2 regions of the Clostridium sp. FP1 genome follow, and region 1 is predicted to be linked to the other one. Evidence: predicted binding sites of a transcription regulator. Region 1 holds the regulator's gene; the other holds the start of a gene.
The links. The regulator Rex, encoded in region 1, represses fermentation and respiration genes when NADH is low (regulators of the CRP and FNR family bind a similar motif). The targets are predictions, from matches to a motif close to ATTGTTAANNNNTTAACAAT.
Positions count from the first base shown of each region.

Region 2: the regulator Rex is predicted to act here: its motif matches at 5,768-5,787, upstream of adhE (bifunctional acetaldehyde-CoA/alcohol dehydrogenase).

Region 1 is NZ_JAAMNJ020000001.1:584,006-596,746, forward strand. Features, by position in the region: gene ablA (lysine 2,3-aminomutase) at 1-194, shown strand, start outside; gene G9F70_RS03045 (hypothetical protein) at 196-1,239, shown strand; gene G9F70_RS03050 (MutS-related protein) at 1,241-2,710, shown strand; gene G9F70_RS03055 (lysine 5,6-aminomutase subunit alpha) at 2,712-4,268, shown strand; gene G9F70_RS03060 (OAM dimerization domain-containing protein) at 4,268-5,056, shown strand; gene G9F70_RS03065 (M14 family metallopeptidase) at 5,214-6,485, shown strand; gene abc-f (ribosomal protection-like ABC-F family protein) at 7,172-9,097, opposite strand; gene G9F70_RS03075 (redox-sensing transcriptional repressor Rex) at 9,443-10,081, shown strand; gene G9F70_RS03080 (short-chain-enoyl-CoA hydratase) at 10,283-11,062, shown strand; gene G9F70_RS03085 (acyl-CoA dehydrogenase) at 11,140-12,279, shown strand; gene G9F70_RS03090 (electron transfer flavoprotein subunit beta/FixA family protein) at 12,293-12,741, shown strand, end outside.
Region 2 is NZ_JAAMNJ020000001.1:2,501,569-2,514,309, forward strand. Features, by position in the region: gene tyrS (tyrosine--tRNA ligase) at 52-1,275, shown strand; gene G9F70_RS12110 (methyl-accepting chemotaxis protein) at 1,440-3,458, shown strand; gene uvsE (UV DNA damage repair endonuclease UvsE) at 3,615-4,577, opposite strand; gene G9F70_RS12120 (YdbC family protein) at 5,257-5,478, shown strand; gene adhE (bifunctional acetaldehyde-CoA/alcohol dehydrogenase) at 5,924-8,506, shown strand; gene G9F70_RS12130 (sensor histidine kinase) at 8,682-10,010, opposite strand; gene G9F70_RS12135 (response regulator transcription factor) at 10,177-10,860, opposite strand; gene G9F70_RS12140 (DUF4342 domain-containing protein) at 11,061-11,522, opposite strand; gene G9F70_RS12145 (CdaR family transcriptional regulator) at 11,698-12,741, shown strand, end outside.

The DNA of each region.
Region 1 (12,741 bases):
TAGTACTTAGAAATTTTGAAGGTGTTATAACTTCTTATCAGCAACCAACTAGCTATACATCAGACTGCCATTGTGACGTATGCGAAGGTAAGAAAAAGGTTCACAAGGTGGGGGTAGCGGGTTTATTAAATCATGAGGGAATGGCAATGGAACCAGTTGGACTTGAAAGAAATTTAAGAGCGCATCACGAGTAAAATGAAACTTAATCAAGAAATGCTCAGTATTTTCCAAATGGTTCAGAAATATGAGAGCATTTCTATAATAGGAATGAATAAAAATGTAGGAAAAACAACAACCTTAAATCATATATTAAAAGAGGCCAGGGCGAGAGTATCCCTCGGCCTTACCTCTATAGGAAGAGACGGAGAAGATCAAGATATAGTAACTGCAACAGAAAAACCTAAAATTTATGTAGAGTGCGGAACTTTAATTGCTACTGCGAAGCAATGTTTATTAAATAGTGATATAACTCGAGAGATTTTAAAAACTACCGGTTTTAATACTCCCATGGGAGAAATAGTTATATGCAGAGCACTAAGTGACGGATATGTAGATCTAGGCGGTCCATCTGTAAATTCTTATATGACTTTAATATGTGAGGATCTTAAAAAGTTTGGAAGTAAGCTTACAATTGTGGATGGGTCTCTTAGTAGAAAAACTTTTGCGTCTCCAGCAATTACAAATGCTACAATTTTATCAACTGGAGCAGCACTTTCAAAAAGTATGGCTGCGGTTATAGAAGAAACTAGTCATGCTGTTAAATTATTATCCACAGAAAATGAAGTAGATGATGAAATATTAAAGCTGGCCAGTGAAGTTTTGTGCAAAGGAAGAATAGGTATTATTAGTGGCGACAATAATATGAAAATTCTAGATACACTTACAGCGCTGGGATCTTCTAAGGAAATTGCTGAGGCAATGGACGAAACTACTTCTTATGTAGTTATTAAGGGTGTAGTTTCAGACAACCTTTTAGAAGATATTATGAGCACCACAAAAATGTATAGAGGAGTAACTTTCCTAGTTGAAGATGGAACAAAGCTGTTTTTAACTAGGGATACCTTTTATAAATTTAAAGTTCAAGGTGGAATCATAAAAACAATAAATCCAATTAATATAGTATGTGTTACATCTAATCCAAAATCACCTTATGGGTACGAATTTGATAAGTATAAGTTTTTAGATGGACTTAGGAATAATTTAAATGTACCTGTATTTGATGTAATTGGAGGGGAGTAAAATGAAATTTTTAGATAAGCAGCAGAGAGAACAAATTGGGTTTTCTTTTGTTATGGATAAACTAGGAATAACTACCACATATGGACTTGAGGAAAGAAAAAATATTAAGCCATTTAAAGCTTCAGAAATAAATGAATTAACTCATGAATTAAATAGCTTAGAAAATACAATTAAGTCCATGAGATTATATACTCAAGAGTATAATCAAATTGGAAGAATTTTTTGCAAGCTTAAAGATATTAGAAATTCTATTAAAAGATGTAGTGAATCCGAAATATTAGACGAAGTTGAATTATATGAATTAAAATATTTTTCAATATTAGTATCAGAATTAAAAAATATCTTGGATAAGTTACATCTTGATATAGAAGAAGTTCATCTGAACTCTTTAGAAGAAATTATTTCTCTCCTTGACCCACAAGGCAGTGGAATACCGACTTTTTATGTTTATGATGAGTACTCTAAAACTTTAAAGCTTATTCGGGAAAAGAAAAGACAAAAGGAAAAAGAGATTTTCATTGCAGAAACTCAGGAAAAAGTTAGTGAGCTAAAGCGGCTAAGGTTAGATTTAGTTATAGAAGAAGAAGATGAAGAGTTAAGGATTAGAAAAGAATTAACATTGCAAATCTCTCAAAAAGCTGATAGCTTAAAGCAGAATATGAAAGCTATAGGTAAATTAGACTTTTTAATTGCTAAAGCAAGATTATCCATAGACTATAATGGTATAAGACCAGAAATTTGTGATGATATGAAAATTCATCTTACTGAGGCATTTAACCCTGAAGTTAAAGAAATATTAGAAAAAGGTAAAAAACGATTTACCCCAGTTAGTATAGAGTTAAGTTTCGGTACAACTATTATAACTGGAGCTAATATGGGTGGGAAAAGTGTTACTCTAAAGACTATTGTTCTAAATTTACTACTAGGTCAAATGGGTTTTTTTGTATTTGCAGAAAGTGCACAATTTCCAATCTTAGGATTTATTCATTTTGTTTCAGATGATATGCAGTCTATCTCCAAAGGTTTAAGCACATTTGGAGCAGAAATAATAAAACTAAAAGAAGTGGTAGAGTGTGCAAAAAGAGAGAATGGATTTATAGCTTTAGATGAGTTTGCAAGAGGTACTAATCCGAAAGAGGGGTATTACCTTGTGAAATCTCTTTCTAAATACTTGACTAAATTTAAGTCAATAAGCTTAATTTCAACTCATTATGACGGAGTAGTAGAGGATAATATGGATCACTATCAAGTAACGGGCCTTAAAAATGTAGACTTTAATGACTTGAAATACAAGATAGATTTGAATAAAACTCACTCTGTTGAAATAATACAAGAGCATATGGAGTATAAGCTAGAGAAGGTTTCAAAAGAAAATAAAGTGCCAAAAGATGCACTTAACATAGCCGTATTATTAGGACTTGAAAAGGAAATAGTAGATATAGCAAAAACATTTTACAATGAGGAGGAATAATATGGAAAGCAAGTTGAATTTAAATTGGGCTGTAGTTGATAAAGCTAGACAATCAGCTAAAAATATAGCAAGAGACACTCAAGAATTTATTGATATACATACTACAGTAACAGTAGAAAGAACTGTTTGTAGACTTTTAGGCATTGATGGGGTAGATGAAGCTACCGTACCTATTCCCAATATCGTAGTAGACAACATTAAAAATGGCAATGGATTAGGACTTGGTGCTGCAATGTTTATTGGAAATGCTATGATTGAAACTGGCCTTTCAACACAAGAAATTTCAGAAAAAGTAGCAAAAGGTGAAATAGACTTAACTAAACTTCCTATGCATGATGCATTCGAAATCAAAATGGCTGTAGATAAAGTTGCTAAAGAAATGGTTGCTAAAATCAGTGAAAATAGAGGTAAGAGAGAATCATACCTTGAGAAGTTCGGTGATAAAAGTGGTCCATATCTTTATGTAATAGTTGCTACAGGTAATATATATGAGGATATAATTCAAGCAAGAGCAGCTGCAAAGCAAGGCGCAGATGTAATAGCGGTTATAAGAACTACAGGACAAAGCTTACTTGACTTTGTTCCATACGGAGCTACAACAGAAGGCTTCGGAGGAACAGTTGCAACCCAAGAAAACTTCAGACTTATGAGAGCAGCTCTTGATGAAGTTGGAGAAGAGGTTGGAAGATACATAAGACTTTGTAACTATTGTTCTGGATTATGTATGCCTGAAATAGCTGCTATGGGAGCTATAGAAAGATTGGACGTTATGCTCAATGATGCTCTATACGGAATTCTTTTCAGAGACATCAATATGCAAAGAACTATAGTTGATCAATATTTCTCAAGAATAATCAATGGATTTGCTGGAGTTATAATAAACACTGGAGAAGATAACTACTTAACTACAGCAGATGCGGTAGAAGAAGCTCATACTGTACTTGCATCTCAATTTATAAATGAACAATTTGCATTAGTTGCTGGACTTCCAGAAGAGCAAATGGGACTTGGTCATGCTTTTGAAATAAGCCCAGATGTTGAAAATGGATTTTTATTTGAACTTGCACAAGCACAAATGGCAAGAGAAATCTTCCCTAAAGCTCCACTCAAATATATGCCTCCGACTAAGTTTAAGACTGGAGATATATTTAAAGGACAAGTGCAAGATGCATTATTCAACATGGTTACTATTATGACAGGACAAAAATTACATCTTCTTGGAATGCTTACAGAAGCAATACACACTCCATTTATGGCAGATAGAGCGATATCAATAGACAATGCTCAGTATATATTTAGAACTATGAAGGATTTAGGATCAGAAATAACCTTCAAAAAAGGTGGCATGATGGAAACAAGAGTTGATGAGGTATTAAATAAAGCAACAGATTTAATTTGCGAAATTGAAAAAGAAGGGTTATTCAGAACCCTTGAGCAAGGAAAATTTGCAGGAATTAAAAGACCTTTAACAGGCGGAAAAGGCCTTGCAGGAGTTGTTCAAAAAGAAAAAGCTTATTTCAACCCATTTATAGATTTAATGTTAGGAGGGAAAAAGTAATGAGCGAAGGACAATATTCATTAGAAGTTAAAGAGTATGATAAAAGTTTAGATTTAACAAAGCTTAAACCTTATGGAGATACAATGAATGATGGTAAGGTTCAAGTGAGCTTTACACTTCCAGTAGAGGATAATGAAAGAGGAGTAGAAGCGGCACTAAAGCTTGCTAGATCTATGGGATTTAAAGATCCAATCTGTGCTCATCATGGTTCTTTAGATAAAGAATTTGCTTTCTATGTGATTTACGGTTCATTAACACATACTGTAAACTATGAAGAAATTCATGTTCAAACTGTAGAGTGTGAAGTAATGGATATGAAAGAAGTTGGAGAGTATATAAAAGAAAACATTAAACGTGAAGTTATAATAATTGGAGCTAGCACAGGTACAGATGCTCATACAGTTGGTATAGATGCTGTAATGAACATGAAGGGTTTTGCAGGACACTATGGTCTTGAGAGATACCCTATGATAGAAGCTTTGAACTTAGGAAGCCAAGTTGAGAATGAAGAATTTATTAAAAAAGCTATAGAACTTAAAGCAGATGTTCTTCTAGTTTCTCAAACTGTAACTCAAAAGGATGTACACATTCAAAACCTTACTAACCTAGTAGAATTATTAGAAGCAGAAGGAATCAGAGATAAGGTTATATTAATTTGTGGAGGTCCAAGAATAACACATGAGCTTGCTAAAGAGCTTGGATACGATGCAGGCTTCGGACCAGGAAAATTTGCTGGGGACATAGCAAGTTTCGCAATTACAGAAATGGTTGAGAGGGGACTCGTTTAAAAAACAAACTTAGATAGAAAGCTAAAATGTACCCCATATAGTAGACTAAAAAAAGTCTACTATATGGGGTATCTTTTGTATTAAACTCAATTAAATCTGTAACATTTTTCATTAAATTTCATAAAATAGTACTATAACAAATTTTAGGAGGGGGAATTTGCAAATCCTAAAGATAGGCTTAAGAGGAACCGAGGTAATGGAAATACAAGCACTACTTAATAAACTAGGTTATAGTGTGGACGGAATAGATGGAATTTATGGACCTAAAACTGCGGCAGCAGTATCGATGTTCCAAACATATTTTGGGCTATCACCTACTGGAGTAGTAAATGATGACACTTATAAACTCATGAATAGATTTTTAATGGGTTATGATACCTACAGAATTAGACCCGGGGATACACTATATCTTATAGCAAGGAGGTATTACACTACACCTCTAAGTATAATTACTGCTAATCCTCAAATAAATCCTAATAATTTGAAAGTTGGAAGTGAGATTATAGTTCCTTATTCATTGGAGGTGGTTTATACAAATATTGATTACACTTATGATATTATGAAAAAAGATTTAGAAGGACTAAAGGCTAGGTACCCATTTATTGAAGTTGCCAGTGCAGGCAAGAGTGAGCTAGGAAAAGAACTTTATTATGTAAAACTGGGGAATGGACCTAATAAAGTTCTTTATAATGGGTCTCATCATGCTATTGAATGGATAACTACTGTACTTTTAATGAAGTTTATTGAGAATTTTTCTAAAGCCTATGCTACAGGACAAAATTTAGAGGGTTACAATGTCCAGGATATATGGAATAAGAACAGTATATATGTGATGCCTATGGTGAATCCAGATGGTGTTGACTTAGTGCTTAATGGGCTAGATAGGAGTAATCCATACTACAATGATTTAATTAAGTGGAATAATGGAAGTACGGATTTTTCTAAAACTTGGAGCGCAAATATAAGGGGGGTAGACCTTAATCATAATTATGATGCTCTATGGTTAGAGTCAAAGGAGGCAGAAAAAAGCTATGGGGTATATGGACCAGGGCCTACAAGATATTCAGGTACGTCGCCAGAATCAGAATCGGAGTCTAAAGCTCTAGCGGATTTTACAAGAAAAAATAATTTTAGATTAGTAATAGCCTATCACAGTCAAGGGGAAGTGATATACTGGGATTTTCAAAATTTGGCTAGTCCGGAAGCTAGAAAAATAGGAGAGATATTTTCAAAATTAAGTGGTTATGAACTCGCAGAAACCTATGGAATTACAAGTTTTGCAGGATATAAGGATTGGTTTATAGATAAATATAGAAAACCTGGTTATACCATTGAGGTTGGACTAGGAGAAAATCCTCTTCCAATAAGTCAATTTAATAAAATTTATAAGGATAACATCAAAGTATTATTAGAAGGAGCATTGGTTTAATCCTTTATAAACACTAAAGGAGTATGAAATTTAATTAAGCGTTTTTTCTTATATTAGGCTATAAGGTCAAGTATATATTGCTAAAATGCTTTCACTTCGCCAAGTAATTCTAAAATTTATTTTATTTGCATCTGCTAAAAAAAGCAAACTCGCTGTCGCTCAAACATGCTTTTTTCTTTACGTAGTTGCAAAAAAATAAATTTTGAATTACTAAGGCTTGTTCAAATGCATTCTGCGCAATATATACTTTTGTTAGCATAATCTAAGAAAAAATACCAATACCTATTATTTTTCATAGTAAAAGACCTTAAGGTTTACTAAATAAACTAAGGGTCTGTAACTTATTATATATTTCTGAACTTTTGTATTCTGTCTGCAGTCTTTTTGATGCTTGTTAAAATAGTAATATATGGGAAGTGTGAAATTTATCCGTAGTGCATTGCAATAAGAAGCGAAGAAACATTGAAATTCCATTTAAAAATTCTTCTTTTGCGATATAAAATTTCCGTAAGCCTGTCAGGACGACAGGCTAGCGAACCTGAGCCAGGATGGCGAATGTGAGCGATAGGAAATTTTATATCGCAAAAGATTAGAATTTTAAATGGAATTTCCAGTTTCGAGCCCGTTTGCAAGGCACGCAGGATAAATTTCATACTTTTTTTATAGTATCTTTAATGGCACTATTTTTATTCTGCGTCATCTAAAAAGTCTTCCCAAGCTGCATAAAGATCTTGAAGTTCCTTTTTAACATTTGAAAGTTGATTATTTACGTCAGAACTTCGAGTAGGGTTTGAATAAACCTCTTCAAGGCAAAGATCGTTATTCAATTTTTCCGATTCTTGTTCCAATGAAGAAATTTTATCTTCGAGGTCTTTTAGGTCCGTTTTCTTTTGTTTTTCTAACTTTGATTCTTCTCTTTTCTTCTTTTTATCAAAATTAATTTGAGTTTTTGACATCCCGGCCTGGGCTTCTTCCACTTGGAACCTAAGAGGGTTTTTCTTTTTTTCTATATAATAATTATAATTACCTAAATACTCTTTGAGGCCATCTTGATTTAATTCAAGTATTTTAGTAATTACCTTGTTTAAGAAATATCTATCATGGGATATTACAATAACGGTGCCGTCATATCCTAGGATTGATTCTTCTAAGGCTTCACGGGACATAATATCCAAGTGATTTGTTGGTTCATCTAATAGTAAGAAATTGGATTTAGATAGCATGATTTTAAGAAGATTTATCCTGCATCTTTCTCCACCACTTAACGCGGATATATTTTTAAATACATCTTCTCCTATGAATAAAAATGCAGCTAATGCACTGCGCACTTCTGTGGTAGTAAGTTTAGGGAATTCATCCCAAACCTCATCTATTATAGTTTTTCTATCATTCAAATTTGATTGTTCTTGGTCATAATATCCTACAAAAATATTTTTTCCTAATATTTTTATGCCTGTATCACTGGCCATTTTATCCATAATAATTTTAAAAAGAGTGGTTTTCCCACGACCATTTTCACCGATAAGAGCAATCTTATCTGATCTTTTCATATCTAAATTTAAATTCTGGAACAAAAGATTATCTCCAAATGATTTTGATAAATTCTCTATATGAAGAACGTCATTTCCACTTTTAATTTCTGTTTCGAAATTCATCCTAGTTTCTTTAGGATCTCTATCAGGTAGATCGATCTTTTCCATTTTGTTTAAAGATTTTTGTCTGCTATCTGCAGCCCTTACACTTTTTTCTCTATTAAAGGACCTATACTTAGTTATAATATCCTCTTGTCTTTTTATTTCTGATTGCTGCAAATTGTAGGCTTTTAACTGAATTTCATAATTTTTCTTCTTTAAGTCAATAAAAGTTGTATAGTTCCCATTATAACAATCTACATGACCGTTAAGCAGTTCAAAGGTTTTATTAGAAATAGCATCTAAAAAGAATCTATCATGGGATATTATAAACATAGTCCCTTTATAGGATTTCAAATAATCTTCTAACCATTCTATAGCATCTAAGTCTAGGTGGTTAGTAGGTTCATCCAGTAAAAGTACATCTGGATTTTTAAGTAATAACTTGCATAGTGCAACTCTAGTTTTTTGACCACCGCTTAATATGTTAATTGGCTTATTGTAATCTTCTTCCATAAAGCCAAGTCCTTTAAGAACCCTACTAATTTCTCCTTTATAGGTGTATCCTCCGCGATTATTGTAAAGGTCATAGGTTAATGTATACTCTTTTATTATTCTGTTAGTGTATTCTTCTTTTGAAGCATCATAAGGTTCATTCATTTTTGATTCTAAATCTTTAAGGTTTTTTTCTAAGGCTAATAGATTATCGAATACTAAAAGTGTTTCTTCGTATATAGTATTATTGGAATTTAATCTTAGATCCTGAGATAGATAACCAATTCTTTTGTTTTTATCTATAAATAGCTCACCATTATCAGAATCCAATTGATTTGTAAGTATTTTGAAAAGTGTAGATTTACCAGCTCCATTAGCACCAATAAAACCGACTTTTTCACCTTCATTTATACTAAAAGTTATTTTGTCTAAAATAACATCTATACCATAACTTTTGTGAATATCTTTGCAACTTAGAACTATTATTATGTTCACCTTCCTACTCTGTAGTATTAAAATATTATTACAATAATAAAATGCAATGCTATTTGAAGTAATTAATGTAGTTGAATTGCTAAAAATATGAGACTCTACTAATTATAAATAACAATTAAAGTTCATTCATATAATATTGTACTATTTATATTGAAACTTTTGTAGTGAAAAACAAATATATGTGGGATTAATTTTAAAAAATAGTGTAGAAAGGAAGTAAAATGGGGAAAATACAATAAGAACTATTAAATTTGTAATAAAAAGTAGTGTTAACTTATAATAGTGTGGTAAAATAAATAATATGAAATTTATGATGTTGGTGGAGGGATGTAAACTGTGGAAAGAAAAAAGAATATATCAATGGCAGTTATTAAAAGATTGCCTAAATACCATAGATACTTAAGAGAACTTTTAAAAAATGATGTAGATAGAATATCCTCAAAAGAATTAGGGGAGAAAATTGGGTTTACAGCATCTCAAATTAGACAAGATTTGAATTGCTTCGGAGATTTTGGACAACAAGGGTACGGGTATAATGTAAAAGAATTATTAAATGAAATCAGCGGAATACTAGGATTGTCAAAAGAATATAAGATGATAATAGTAGGTGCAGGCAATATTGGGCAAGCTATTGCAAATTACACTAATTTTGAAAAGCTGGCATTTAACTTAGCGGGTATTTTTGATATTAATCCAAAGCTTATAGGACTGAAAATTAGAGATGTTGAAGTAATAGATATAGATGGGTTAGTGGGATTTTTAAAAGAAACACCCATAGACATTGGTGTAATCTGTGTGTCCAAAAACAATGCTCAAACAGTGGCTGATATGATGGTAACAAATGGGGTTAAGGGTATATGGAATTTCGCACCTGTAGATTTAGATGTACCAGAAGAAATAATAGTGGAGAATGTCCATTTAAGTGAAAGTCTTTTAACCCTCAGTTGTTTAATGAATGACAGGACATATCCATAAAATAGTGGTGGAACACTTAGCATAATTAAAAGTTGGAAAACACTGTTTTTAAATAAAAAGGTGTTTTTTTTGTTGAAATAAGTGCAGAAAAGAGATATAATGTAATTGGAGTAAAGTACTTCAATTATTTTTTTTCAATCTTAATTGTTATATTATTAACAAATTGTTAATAATATATTAATTCGTAAGGAGTGGATTGTTGTGGAATACAAAAATGTTGTTCTTCAAAAAGAAGACAAAGTTGCAGTTATTACAATTAGTAGACCCAAAGCTCTAAATGCATTAAATACAGAAACGTTAAAAGAGCTAGAACTCGCAATTGATGAAATTGCTAGTGATGACCAAATCTACGCAGTAATTATAACAGGCGGGGGAAAAGCTTTTGTTGCAGGCGCTGATATCTCAGAAATGAAAGATCTCGATGCAATGGGTGGTAGAAGATTTGGAAATTTAGGAAACAAAGTATTTAGAAAACTAGAGACTTTAGAAAAACCTATAATAGCAGCAGTAAACGGTTTTGCGCTAGGTGGAGGTTGTGAGCTTTCTATGGCTTGCGATATTAGAATAGCTTCATCAAAAGCAAAATTTGGACAACCAGAGGCAGGTCTTGGAATAACACCTGGATTTGGAGGTACCCAAAGACTCGCTAGACTTGTAGGTACAGGTATGGCTAAACAATTATTATTTACTGCAGAAATTATTAATGCAGAAGAAGCCTTAAGAATAGGGCTTGTTAATAAGGTAGTAGAACCTGAAAATTTAATTGAAGAAGCAAAACTATTAGCTAAAAAAATTGTTAACAACGCACCTATAGCTGTTAAGTTGTGTAAAACAGCAATCAATAGGGGTATGCAAATGGATATAGATACAGCTTTGATTTATGAAGCTGAAATTTTTGGCGCGTGCTTTGCCACAGAAGATCAAAAAAGTGGAATGACAGCATTTCTTGAAAAATCAGAAAAATGCTTTAAAAATAAATAAATAAATATAAAATTTAAAAAAACAAGATAAAGATAATAATTATTATTTTTATCAGAGAATAGTGAGGAGGAAGGGTTATGGATTTTTCATTGACAAAACAACAAGAATTTGTAAAACAAATGGTAAGGGAATTCACAATAAACGAAGTTGAACCATTAGCTGCAGAAATAGATAGAACAGAAAGATTTCCTATGGAAACTGTAGAGAAAATGGCTAGATATCATATGCTTGGTATTCCAATTTCAACTGAATTTGGTGGAGCGGGTGGAGATAATTTATCTTACGTTATAGCTGTTGAAGAATTATCAAAAGCATGTGGAACTACAGGCGTTATACTTTCAGCCCATACTTCATTATGCGCGGGCCCAATAGACATGTTTGGTTCATTAGAGCAAAAGAAAAAATATCTAATTCCACTTGCAAAAGGTGAAAAATTAGGTGCGTTCGGATTAACTGAGCCGAATGCAGGAACAGATGCGTCTGAGCAACAAACTACAGCGGTTTTAGAGGGCGATAATTATATATTAAATGGTTCGAAAATATTTATCACGAATGGCGGAGTAGCGGATACATTTATAGTCTTTGCTATGACTGATAAGAGCAAAGGAACAAAAGGAATTACTGCTTTCATAGTTGAAAAAGAGTTTCCTGGATTTTCAATTGGTAAACACGAAGATAAATTAGGAATAAGAGCCTCTTCAACTACTGAACTTGTATTTGAAAATTGCATAGTTCCAAAAGAAAACATGCTTGGAAAAGAAGGAAAAGGCTTTGGTATAGCAATGAAAACTCTTGACGGAGGAAGAATTGGTATAGCAGCTCAAGCACTAGGAATTGCAGAAGGAGCACTAGAAGCAGCAGCTAAATACATGAAAGAAAGAAAACAATTTGGAAAACCTCTATCAGCATTCCAAGGTTTACAATGGATGATGGCTGAACTAGATGTTAAAGTTGAAGCTTCAAAACTTTTAGTATATAAGGCAGCATGGAATAAAGATAATGGCCTTCCATACAGTTTAGAAGCTGCTAGAGCAAAATTATACGCATCAGAAACAGCTATGGAAGTTACAACTAAAGCTGTTCAAATCTTCGGAGGATATGGATATACAAAAGAATATCCAGTAGAAAGAATGATGAGAGATGCTAAGATAACTGAGATTTACGAAGGAACTTCACAAGTACAAAAAATGGTTATCGCTGCAAACTTATTAAAGTAGGAGGGGATTAAAAGTGAATATAGTTGTATGTTTAAAACAAGTTCCAGATACAAATGAAGTTAAAATAGATCCAAAGACAGGAACCCTTATAAGAGAAGGAGTTCCATCAATCATAAATCCAGATGATAAAAATGCACTAGAGGAAGCACTAAGATTAAGAGATAGCGATGGCGCTTATGTAACCGTTATAAGTATGGGACCACCACAAGCGGAAAAAGCGCTAAGAGAAGCACTAGCTATGGGAGCGGACGACGCAATATTAGTATCTGACAGAGCATTTGCAGGAGCAGATACATTAGCTACATCACATGCACTGGCAGCAACTTTGAGGAAATTAGACTACGATGTAGTTTTTGCAGGTAGACAAGCAATTGATGGAGATACAGCGCAAGTTGGTCCGGAAATAGCAGAACACTTAGGTCTTGCTCAAATAACTTACGTTGAAAAAGTTGAAATAATTAA
Region 2 (12,741 bases), 1.9 Mb from region 1:
GGACGGGAGTTTTTTGTTTTTTTGAAATTTTTTAAAATAGGAGGAATTAAAATGATTAATATTGATGAACAAATTAAAATTATATCCAAAGGTACAACTGAAATAATTGATAAGGAGGAGCTAAGGCAAAAACTTATTAAAGCTGGGGAAAGTAACAGTCAGCTTATAGTTAAGCTTGGACTAGACCCTACCGCACCAGATATTCATTTAGGACATACAGTGGTTTTAAGAAAAGCGAGACAAATACAGGATTTAGGACATAGGGTAATTATAATTATTGGAGATTTTACTGGGATGATAGGAGATCCTTCAGGAAGATCAAAAACAAGAAAAGAGTTAACTCGGGAAGAAGTATTGATAAATGCTGAAACTTATAAAAAACAAATATTTAAAATACTTGATCCAGATAAAACGGAGGTTAAATTTAATAGTGAGTGGCTATCAAAATTGAATTTTAAAGATGTTATAGAATTAGCATCAAAATACACAGTAACTAGGATGCTAGAAAGGGAAGATTTTAAAAATAGATTTAAAGCACAGCAGTCAATTGCAATTCATGAGTTTATGTACCCCTTAATGCAAGGATATGATTCCATAGCAATAAAAGCAGATATTGAACTTGGTGGAACAGATCAACGGTTTAATATTTTAATGGGAAGAACCCTTCAAAAGGAATATGGTGAAGACAAGCAAGTTTCAATATTCATGCCTCTTTTAGAAGGAACAGATGGAACCTTAAAGATGAGTAAAAGTCTTGGAAATTACATTGGAATAAATGAAAACTGTAATAATATGTATAGTAAAGTTATGTCCATTCCAGATGAACTAATTATAAAATACTACGATTTGGTAACAGATACTCATCCAGATGAAGTACAAGAGATTGTGAGACAATTAGAAAGTGAAAAAATTAATCCAAGGGATATAAAGATGAAACTTTCTAAGGAGATTGTTGAATTATATCATGGAAAAGTAGCGTCTGATGAAGCCCAGGAGTATTTTAAAAAAGTATTTCAAAAGAAGGAGATTCCACAGAGCATTAAAGAAATAGAGGTTATAAAGAATTCTACTATGAATAAACAAAGTGCTATTTTAAAAATAATAACTGATATGGACTTTGCTAAAAGCAATAGGGAAGCAAGCCGTCTAATTCAGCAAGGAGCAGTGAAAATAAATGGAGAAAAAATATCCATAGATAATGTATTTGATTTAAGTGATGGAGATGTAATTCAATGTGGTAAAAGAAATTTTGTAAAAATTATTATAGTGAAATAAGGGCCACCACCTATGGTGGTTTTTATCTTTTTCAAGAAGTTACAAGGAGATTTTTTATTTTTGAGCAATTAAATTTAAATTCATTTATCTGAAAATAACTAAAGTTTTATCAATAAAGAACGAAATATAAGGTAAATTATATAAATTGAGGGGGAAATGTAAAAATGTTTAAAAATATTGTAAAAGAAAAAAGAAATCGCTCGAAATTGAGTTTTCAGATAACAATATTGCTTATATTGGTATCTTTTTTGCCAATTATGCTTATTTCTATAAGCACATATTATAGTTTATCTAACAATTTAAGCAGAGAGTTTGAAGGTGCCACCGTTAAAAGTGTAGAGAGAGTTAATGATGCAATCAATGCATTATACAATGAGAATTATGCATCTGTAGAAATGATTTCCAATGAAGTTAATACAAAAATGCTTAAAAGCAAAGGGGCTTATCCTGTAAATTTAATGAAGAATTTTGAGGTTTTTAAAAATTCTCATCCACAGGTGCTAAGTATATATGTAGGAACAACAGATAAAAAGACCTATCTTATTCCTAGAGTTGTGCTTAAAGATAATTATGATCCAACTAATAGAGAGTGGTACAAGGCTGCAGAGAGTAATGATGGTAAAATAATTGTTACTAATCCATATGTAGATTCTTTTACTGATAAGTATATAATGACTTTTACGAAGACTGTTAAGGATGATAAGAGTAGCTTAGTAGGAGTAGTAGCATTAGATGTAGCATTAGCTTCAATTTCTCAAACAGTTGCAAAAATCAAATTAGGGGATGATGGCTATGCTACTGTCATAGATAGTAAAGGAACAATTGTTGTACATAAAAACAATGAACTTATTGGGAAGAATTCCAAACAACAACAATGGGTAAAAACTATTATGGATTCAAAACAAAACTACTTTAACATAAAGGTTGATGGTATAGATTATATGGCATATAAAATTACTGATACTAATACAGGATTAATATCAGTAGGATTTATTCCCGTGGCAGAAAGAAGTAAAAAAATATTAGATGGTTTAACTGTGCCTGTAATTGTTTTATTAGTTTCCCTTGTGTTTGTGATTATTGTAGGAAAAAGGTTTGCAGGAAAAATCACAAAACCTATGAGTATTTTAATTGAAATATTAGGCAAGGTTAAAGAGGGTGATTTTACCAATAAAGTTCCTGAAATTATGAATACAAGTTTAGAGGTCGACGAAATTATACGCTCTGTAAATAATATGATGGAAGATATGATATTTGTTTTAGGAAATGTAGTAGATAGCACAAATAAAGTAAAGGATTCAGCAGAATCTCTTGCAGCAACCACTGAGCAATCCAATGCTGTTGGAGATGAAGTAGCAAGGGCTGTGCAGCAAATTGCAGAAGGGACTAATGAACAGGCTCAAATATTAGAAGAAAGCATTACCTATGCAAATACTTTAGGTGAAGAAGTGGATAAATCAACTATAAATGCTGAAAATATGATTAGTGCTTCTTTAGAAGTTAAACAATCAACAAAAGAGGGCCTTATAATTGTAAATAACCTAAAGATAGCATTTACAGAAAACATAAAGGCAAATAAATCAGTAGCGAGTAAAGTGGAAATATTAGTAGAAAACTCTAATAAAATTAGTGATATAACAGATAAGATAAAAGTTATAACAGAGCAAACAAATCTATTAGCATTAAACGCAAGCATTGAAGCTGCAAGAGCAGGAGAAGCAGGAAGAGGTTTTGCTGTGGTTGCAGATGAAGTAAGAAAACTTGCAGAACAATCTGCTGTTTCAGCTTTAGAAATTGATAAAGTTATTGTTGATATTAGTACAAGTGTACATGAATTACTCCAGGGAATTATGTATTCTACAGAATTAAATGATAAAACTAATAAAAGCGTAGAAGTAACAAATGAAACATTTATCAAAATTAAAAAATCCATAGAATTACTAGAGTGCAATATGGTGGATGTAAATAGTTCATTGCAAAACATTAACCAATATAAGGATATTTTAAGAGATAAACTTGGAAATGTAGCTTCAGTAGTAGAGGAAGCAGCTGCCACTACGCAAGAAGTAAGTGCATCTTCACATGAGCAATTAGCAGGAATTCAAGAAGTAGTTAAAGCAGCAGAAAACCTGAATTGTTTAGCAGATGATTTAAGAGAGAGTACTAACAAATTTAAAATTTAGAAATAGTATTGTTACAGTTTCAGATTTAAAACAAGTAAATTTAAATTCAATTATGGGAAAAATATTGAATTACTTAAACAAGTAGAATAAATTAATATAAATAAAAGGCTCAAAGAATATAAAAATTCTTTGAGCCTTTTATTTATATAATAAAGTTTAATTAAATTCTAAAGTACTAGTATCAAGCCAAGTCCATTCAGGCTTTAAAGTTTTAACATCATCTACAAGTTTGAATAATGCCAAATCAGCTAGTTTTGCCTCTAGCATTATATCTAAGTCAATTCCTAGTGGAATACACTTTTCAATAAACTCGATGAAAGCTTCTGGATCAATGTTATCAGCATGCTTTTTATCTTTTTCTCCAGTTTTTGGGCTCGAAAAATGTACTTTTACTGGTAGAAGTTCGTTTTCCCAAGTGGAGAATATATCTTTTAACATAGGTTCTAGGTCATCGCCACCGTTGTTGCAGTTATGATGATGTACATCTAGCACCATAGGTACATTTATTTCCTTGCATATGTTTAATACTTCTTTTGTAGTAAAGCTTTTGTCATCATTTTCAAACACTACTGATTTTGTTATTTCTTTTGGCAGATTATTATAATTCTTAAAGAATCTTTCCGTAGCAGCAAGTTTGCCACCTTCTTTACCTCCAATGTGTAATATCATTTTTCCTAAAGGATAATTAATATCTTGGAAAAGATTTGCATGGAACATAAGATTCTTTTCAGTAGATTTTATTACTTCTTCCTTAGAACTATTTATAACATTAGATTCATCAGGATGAGTATCAACTCTTAAATTATTATTGTTTATATAATTTCCAAGCCAATCAAAATCCATTTTTAAAATTCTTCTGAACTCCCAATCTGTAACTTCAGGATGAGTTGCTAGAGGTATTAAAGCGGAAGTTATCCTATAAAAGTGAACATCGTTTTTTACAGTGTATTCTAGAATTTTATACAAATCATTGACGTTTGATACCGCTACCTTTTGTAGTTTTTCAAGTTTATCTCTGTCCGTCGATTGTTTCGTATATGTAGAAAAAGTTACTGTGCTAGCAGAAGTTATTTTTGCTGCTTTTAAAGCAGTAGCCACGTAGCCTAATCTTATTTGCATAATATCACTCCTCATATAATATAGTTATACCAATAAATTAAATCATCATTTGCGCAAGCTTTTTTATTTTCAAAGCTGCAACATTAACGACTTCAGAATGAATGATATATTCCACCTAAAGTTTTATCCTTTTTAGAGTAATAGGCTCACTCATGGAAGATAGGGGGAACTCCTTCTGAAATGACGTTAAAACATTTCTACTAACTGATATTCTTTAATATATTCTAATTATTGCTCAATCATATTGAAATTTTAATATCCTTTAATAAGTATATTTTTATAATACTCCCCATAATGAAGTTAACTTATAAACATTGTAGGAAATATTTTAAGTCATGGCATAAAAATTACTAATAAAAGAGTTACTTATAAATCGCTATATAATAAAAGCTATAACAATATTTAAAATGTTTGTTAAAAACATCTTACTAAATAAATATAATACTTGAATAGATGTTAGAATAAACCCTTGTTTAATCATATCACATAACTATAGTGTGTGTAAAATAATATACAAATAATCAAATAAATATTTCTATAATTTCAATAGAATCATTGCAAAATATGAAATATAGAATGTAAAAAGGCTTTATTGCTATAAAATATCTAAATTATAGCTTTTTATGTGAAAATCATATAATATTAATGTAGTAGTTAAAATTATTAGTGGAGGTATAACATGGCAGATATAAAATACGAAATAAAAGAAACATTAGGAGAATTATCAGAATCTGGTAAAACATGGAGAAAAGAATTAAATCTTATAAGCTGGAATGATAAAGAGGCAAAATACGATATTAGAGATTGGTCTCCAGAACATGAAAAAATGGGAAAAGGGGTTACCTTATCTAAAGAAGAGCTTATAAAACTTAAAGCATTGCTTAATAAGATAAATTTGTAACAAGTATTAAGTTACATGGAAACAAGGTATGGTAATTTTGCCATCCCTTGTTTTTTTATATGGAAAATTGCAACGTCCTATCTGAAAGTAAACATAAAAGCTATATCGTTTAAAAAATAACATACTTTCATCCTTGTTTTGTATTAATAATGATAAAAGGCAGATAAAAAAAATGATGCAAACAAGCTTGTATTTGCCTATATGTAAAGGTTTGCAACCATCTAATGATTGCTAATGAATAATGAAATATGATAAAAATAATAAAATAAATGTTTACAATTATAAAAACATTGTGATATAATTAACACATAAACAAGGAGCAAACATTCAAAATAAAAAAATGTTTTAAATATTAAATAAAAAATTACTTCAAATCAATAAATAAAATATTATTATGCAAAGTTGACCATTAATGTAATCTATTATTATGAAAGAGGTGTAGCATATGAAAGTAACAAACGTAGAAGAATTAATGATTAGAATAAAAGAGGTTAGAAATGCTCAAAAGGAGTTTTCTACTTATACTCAAGAACAGGTAGATGAAATATTTAGACAAGCAGCAATGGCTGCAAATAATTCAAGAATTGATTTAGCAAAGATGGCAGTGGAAGAAACAGGTATGGGAATTGTAGAAGACAAGGTTATAAAAAACCATTTTGCTTCAGAATATATATATAATCAATATAAAGATGAAAAAACTTGTGGAATTATCGATACAGATAAATCCTTTGGTATTACAAAAATTGCAGAACCAATAGGAGTTGTAGCAGCTATTGTGCCAACTACAAATCCAACATCTACAGCAATATTTAAAGCTCTTATATCATTAAAAACTAGAAATGGTATCATTTTTTCTCCACATCCAAGAGGGAAAAAGTCTACTATTGCAGCAGCTAAAATAATACTAGATGCTGCAGTTAAAGCTGGCGCACCAAAAGGTATAATAGCCTGGATAGATGAACCTTCGGTAGAACTTTCGCAGATTGTTATGAGAGAAGCAGATATAATACTTGCAACAGGTGGACCAGGAATGGTTAAAGCTGCTTATTCATCAGGAAAACCAGCTATTGGAGTTGGTGCAGGAAATACACCTGCAATTATTGATGAAACAGCAGAAATTAAAATGGCTGTAAATTCAATTTTACTTTCTAAGAGCTTTGACAACGGAGTAATATGTGCTTCAGAGCAATCAGTATTAGTTATGGAAGAAATATATGATGAAGTTAGGAAAGAATTTTCTGAAAGAGGAGCTTATATTCTTAAAAAAGCAGAAGTAGATAAAGTAAGGAAAATAATTTTAACTAATGGATCATTAAATGCAAATATAGTAGGTCAATCTGCCTTTAAGATAGCAGAAATGGCAGGAGTTAAAGTTCCAGAAGAAACAAAGGTTATTATAGGAGAAGTTGAATCTGTAGAACTTGAAGAAGCATTTTCACACGAAAAATTATCTCCAGTACTTGCTATGTATAAGGTTAAAACTTTCGATGAAGCACTAGAAAAGGCAGAAAGACTTGTTGAACTTGGTGGCTTTGGTCATACATCATCATTGTACACTCACAGAACTAAGTCTACAGATAGAATAGCTAAGTTTGGTGCAACCATGAAAACAGGGAGAGTTATAGTAAATATGCCAGCAGCTCAAGGAGCTATAGGAGATTTATACAACTTTAAGCTAGCTCCTTCATTAACACTAGGGTGCGGTTCATGGGGTGGAAACTCCGTATCAGAAAACGTTGGAGTTAAGCATTTATTAAATGTGAAGAGTGTAGCTGAGAGGAGAGAAAATATGCTTTGGTTTAGAGTTCCAGAAAAAATTTATTTTAAATATGGTAGCCTAGGAGTAGCTTTAAAAGAATTAAAGGATATGAACAAGAAGAAAGCATTTATAGTAACTGATAAGATTCTTTATGACCTAGGATATGTAGATAAAGTTACTCATGTTTTGGAAGAAATTGGAGTAGAGTATAAGATATTCTATGACGTAGAACCAGATCCAACCATTGCTATAGCAAAAAAAGGTGCTGAAGAAATGGCAATATTTAAGCCAGATACAATTATAGCACTTGGTGGTGGATCGCCAATGGATGCAGCAAAAATCATGTGGGTAATGTATGAGCATCCAGAAGTAAGATTTGAAGATTTAGCTATGAGATTTATGGATATTAGAAAGAGAGTATATCCATTCCCTAAGATGGGTGAAAAAGCTATGATGATTTCTGTGCCAACTTCAGCAGGTACAGGTTCAGAAGTTACTCCATTTGCAGTAATTACTGATGAAAAAACAGGAGTTAAATATCCATTAGCTGATTATGAGTTAACTCCAGATATGGCTATAGTAGATGCAGAGCTTATGATGAATATGCCAAAGGGACTTACAGCAGCTTCCGGTATAGATGCTTTAACTCATGCTATAGAAGCTTATGTATCAGTACTTGCTTCAGAATATACTAATGGACTTGCTTTAGAATCAATGAGATTAATATTTAAGTATTTACCACAAGCTTACAATGAGGGTACCACTAATATAAAAGCAAGAGAAAAAATGGCTCATGCTTCAACAATGGCTGGTATGGCATTTGCTAATTCTTTCCTAGGAGTATGTCACTCAATGGCACACAAATTAGGAGCAGAGCATCATGTACCACACGGCATTGCTAATGCATTATTAATCAATGAGGTTATAAGATTCAACGCTGTAAATAACCCAACAAAACAAGCAGCATTCCCACAATATAAATATCCAAATGCTAAGTGGAGATATACAAGAATTGCTGACTATTTACAATTAGGTGGAAACACAGAAGATGAAAAAATAGAATTATTAATTAAAGCTATTGATGAACTAAAAGCTAAGATTAACATTCCTATGACAATAAGTGAAGCAGGAGTGTCTAAAGTGAAATTCTATGCTACATTAGACCATATGAGTGAGCAAGCTTTTGATGACCAATGTACAGGTGCGAATCCAAGATATCCATTAATCAGTGAACTTAAGCAAATGTATATAAATGTTTTTGAAAAATAAATCAGTTAATTTGATAAACTTTAAAATTTATCCTTGAGAAGTTTATTCAACTTATATACAAAAAAGCATCATTGCATGAAAATGCAATGATGCTTTTGAATTATTCAGCGTTTTTCTTATATTATGCTATAACGAAAAGTATATATAAGAAAAGATCCTAATTTCAAAAATATGATTATAGTTTATTTTCCATAGGAAGTCCAATCCTTATGGTTGTTCCAATTTCAGGTCTGCTTTCAACTATAATGGAGCCGTTATGCCTGCCAATAATCCATTTTGCTATAGATAAACCAAGTCCGGTTCCACCACTTTCTTTTGTTCTTGACTTATCACATCTATAAAATCTATTGAAAATATGGGGAAGATCTTCTTTAGAAATACCTATTCCTGTATCTATAATTTCAAGAATTAGATTCTTCTTTTTAATATAACTATTTAACACAATACGTCCACCGCTAGGGGTGTACTTTATGCTATTATCTATAAAAACTCTTAATGCTTGCTTAAGTAATTTTTTATCTGCATAAACAGAAACTTGCTGATTTACATCAGTTTTAATTTCATGTAAAGCATCAATTAGTTTTGTTTCCTTTATAATTTCATCTACTAATTCATTAATATAAAAACTAGTTTTTTCGATTTTTTGAGTGTTCTTATCACTTCTTGCAAGAAATAAAAGTTTTTCTACTAACTGCTGCATATCGCAGGCTTCACTCCTTATAGCAGTTATAGATTCCTCTAATACTTCTTTATCATCTTTTCCCCAGCGGTACAGCATATTTGCATAGCCTTGAATTACAGCTATTGGTGTTCGAAGCTCATGAGAAGCATCTGATACAAATTGGTTTTGCTGTTCATAGGAAGTTTGAATACCATCTAACATTTTATTAATAGTTTCAGCTAAATCTTTTAGCTCATCCTGGGAAACACTAACATTCAATCTGGTTTCTAAAGCATTAATTGAAATAGCTTTTGTGGTTTTTGTCATGTCTTTTATAGGTAGAAGCATTTTCTTACTGGCTTTAGAACCCACACCTAAGGTAAACATTAAAGAGAATATATTTACGAAAAAAATAATTAAAGAAAAAATGCCCCAATATTCATTTTCCTTTTTAAGGTCTTTAGAAAGCTGAAGATAAAAGATTTTATTATTTTGATCGAGTTTAGTAGTAATAAAAACAAGTTGTTGGTTTATTTCATTAATAACAGGGTAAGTTGAGGCATCTTTATGGAAATATATCTCGTTTTTATTCTTTTGGGTAGAATAAACAAGATTTTCACTTTTATCAAAAACATTAAAGGTTATGTACTCTATATTAGAAAAAATATTAATATTAAAGCTTTGAAGATCTTTGTCTAATTTAGCATAATTAACAGCTACTGAACTGTATCTAGTAAGTTCACCCTGAACTTCATGTAGTAGAAAAAATCTAAAGCCTATAATTAAAGCAACGCTTAATAGAAGCAGTGTAGTAGAAAAAATAAGTGTGTATACTGCAGTCATTTTAAAACTAATGGAAAATCTTAATCTTTTATGAATTTTGTAAATTAATTGCTTTAATAACTTTGGTATAAAACTCAATATGATTGATATTGCCTTGTAGAGAAATCGCAAGCATTGCGAAAGAAAACGAAAGTATTGTAACATAAACTTAGAGAAAAATTTTAAATTATTCATCTTTTAAAAGGTATCCCACCCCCCGAATAGTATAAATAAATTTCTTGTTGAATCTATCATCTATTTTACTTCTTAAATATCTAATGTAAACATCAACTACATTAGTATCACCCATATATTCATATCCCCATACTATATCAATAATTTTATTTCTTGTAAGTACAATATTTTTATTTTCAATTAGGTATTTAAGTAAATCGAATTCCGTTTTAGTTAGTTCAATAGAACTATTTTTAAAGCTAACCATATGGGCATCTAAGTCTATAGACAATTCGCTAGCAGATAATATATTAGTGCTTTCTTTAAATACAGGCACTTTTTTTAATGCTGTTCTTATTCTTGCTAGTAATTCTTCAATAGCAAAAGGCTTAGTCATATAGTCATCAGCGCCTATGTCAAGACCCATAACTTTATCCATTATCTCATCTTTAGCAGTAAGCATTATAATGGGAACTGCAGACACTTGTCTTAGGCGTCTTAATACTTCTAGCCCGTTTAAAGATGGTAGCATAACATCAAGAATTATTATATCAAAAGTTTCGTTAAGGGCTTTATCTAAACCCTCACGTCCGTCATGGCATTGATAAACGCTATACCCCTCATAAGTTAATTCTAATTCAAGAAATCGTGCTATTTTTATTTCATCCTCAATTATTAAAATTTTTTGTCCACTCATATATAATTTAACCCCCAAAATATATTATATTAGTCACCAAATTTTCGCACATAATAACATAGAGAAGTTATGTGCGAAAGTTGAGTTAATAACCATACTTTTATTATATATTACTTTATATATAATTGCAGACAATCAGATTTATATTTTTTTTATTATAAAAAAACAACCTACATAGATTAAATGTAGGTTATGAGGGGTTATTCACTTTTCATTTCTTCTGTGATTTTTGTAGTTACTTTATTAACAGCAATGGACATCTTATCAAAAATATTATTTACTTCTAAATCTTCATTGTTTTTCTTTTGAATTCTTATTTTATGGTTAGTTGCGAGGGCTAATATTAATGCTGTGATTACAATAGGTGTAGCTACTATAGTTATTATAACTCCTAGAGTTACACAGATATTTAATACTACAGCATCATCTTTTTTAACTATTATTTTTGTTTCGTTCCCTTTTTTAATAAGTTTTTTTACTTTCTTAAAGAATTTACTTTCGCTAGAAGGGATCTCGTCGGGTTTAATCTTATTTTGTTTTTCAAGATATACTAGTGCACAAAGAAGGTCTCCGTCATTTTGCTCTAAGGCGGCTTTAGCATCCTCATAACTTACATTAGCTCTTTTTCTTAACTCATCAATTTGTTCTAAATTTATTGACATTTAAACTCCTCCTAATTTTTATTTGGGTTGTGTAAGAATTATTTGTTTTCTATGTTTTTATTATATAATGTAAGTATTAAGGCATTATTAGTAGGAGATTAGAATTGCATTAGAAATTTCTTTCCATGAGATTAATAAGAGTGATATATTTAAAGTGAGAAATGGAGTGATATATATGATCACATTAACAGAACAGCAAGCACAAAGCATAGTAGATAGAATGATGAATGTAATACCATATAATGTTAATATTATGAATGAAAAGGGAATTATTATTGGAAGTGGAGACAAAAATAGATTATATAAGCTACATGAAGGAGCTATGGAAGCTATAGCTAAGAAAAATATGATTGAAATTTTGCAAGGTGGGTTAGACACAAAGCCAGGGGTAAATACGCCTATACTTTTTCAAAATAAAGTTGTTGGGGTTATAGGAATTACAGGTAAACCAGAAGAGGTTAAACCTTTTGTTGAACTAGTTAGAATAACTGCTGAACTTTTAGTGAATCAGGAGTATGTTCTATTTCAAAGAAAAATTAGTGAACAGTTAAAAGATGAGTTTTTATATGAATTAACCTATCGAAAAATCAACTATAATCAAGATTTTAAAGAACGAGGAGATGCTTTGGGAATCGATGTATCTATTCCTAGGGTGGCTGTGGTATTAACTTTTAATGAGAGTTGTATTGAAAAAGTAAAGGGTAACTTGTTGAATTTTATAAGGAGCGATGAGTTCTTTTTAAAACTTAACCCTTCAACTATTGTTATTTATATGTATTATGACAGTCTTGTTACTAAAAGATTAGAAAGGTTTTTATGCAAAAAAGAAGAGCATTACCTTGAGGTAGGGGTAGGGTTAAATGAAAGTGTTTTTGGCGTATCATTTAAACAAGCAAACACGGCCCTTGAAATTGGTAAAAAGCTTCAAGTAGAAAGAAAAATCCATCTATATAAAGATGTAGAATTTATTTCACTTATAGCAAGTTTTAAAGGGAATAGTCAGATGGAAAATATAATTGTAAAATTAGAAGCTGAGAATAAATTAGACTTATTAACAACACTGATTACATATATAAATATGAATGGGCAAGCAAACAAGACTGCTGAGGCACTTTATATTCATAGAAATACATTGAATTATAGGTTAGAAAAGGTTGAAGAGGTTACTGGGAAAAATCCCAAGAACTTAATTGATCTGTTTCAATTATATACTGCATAT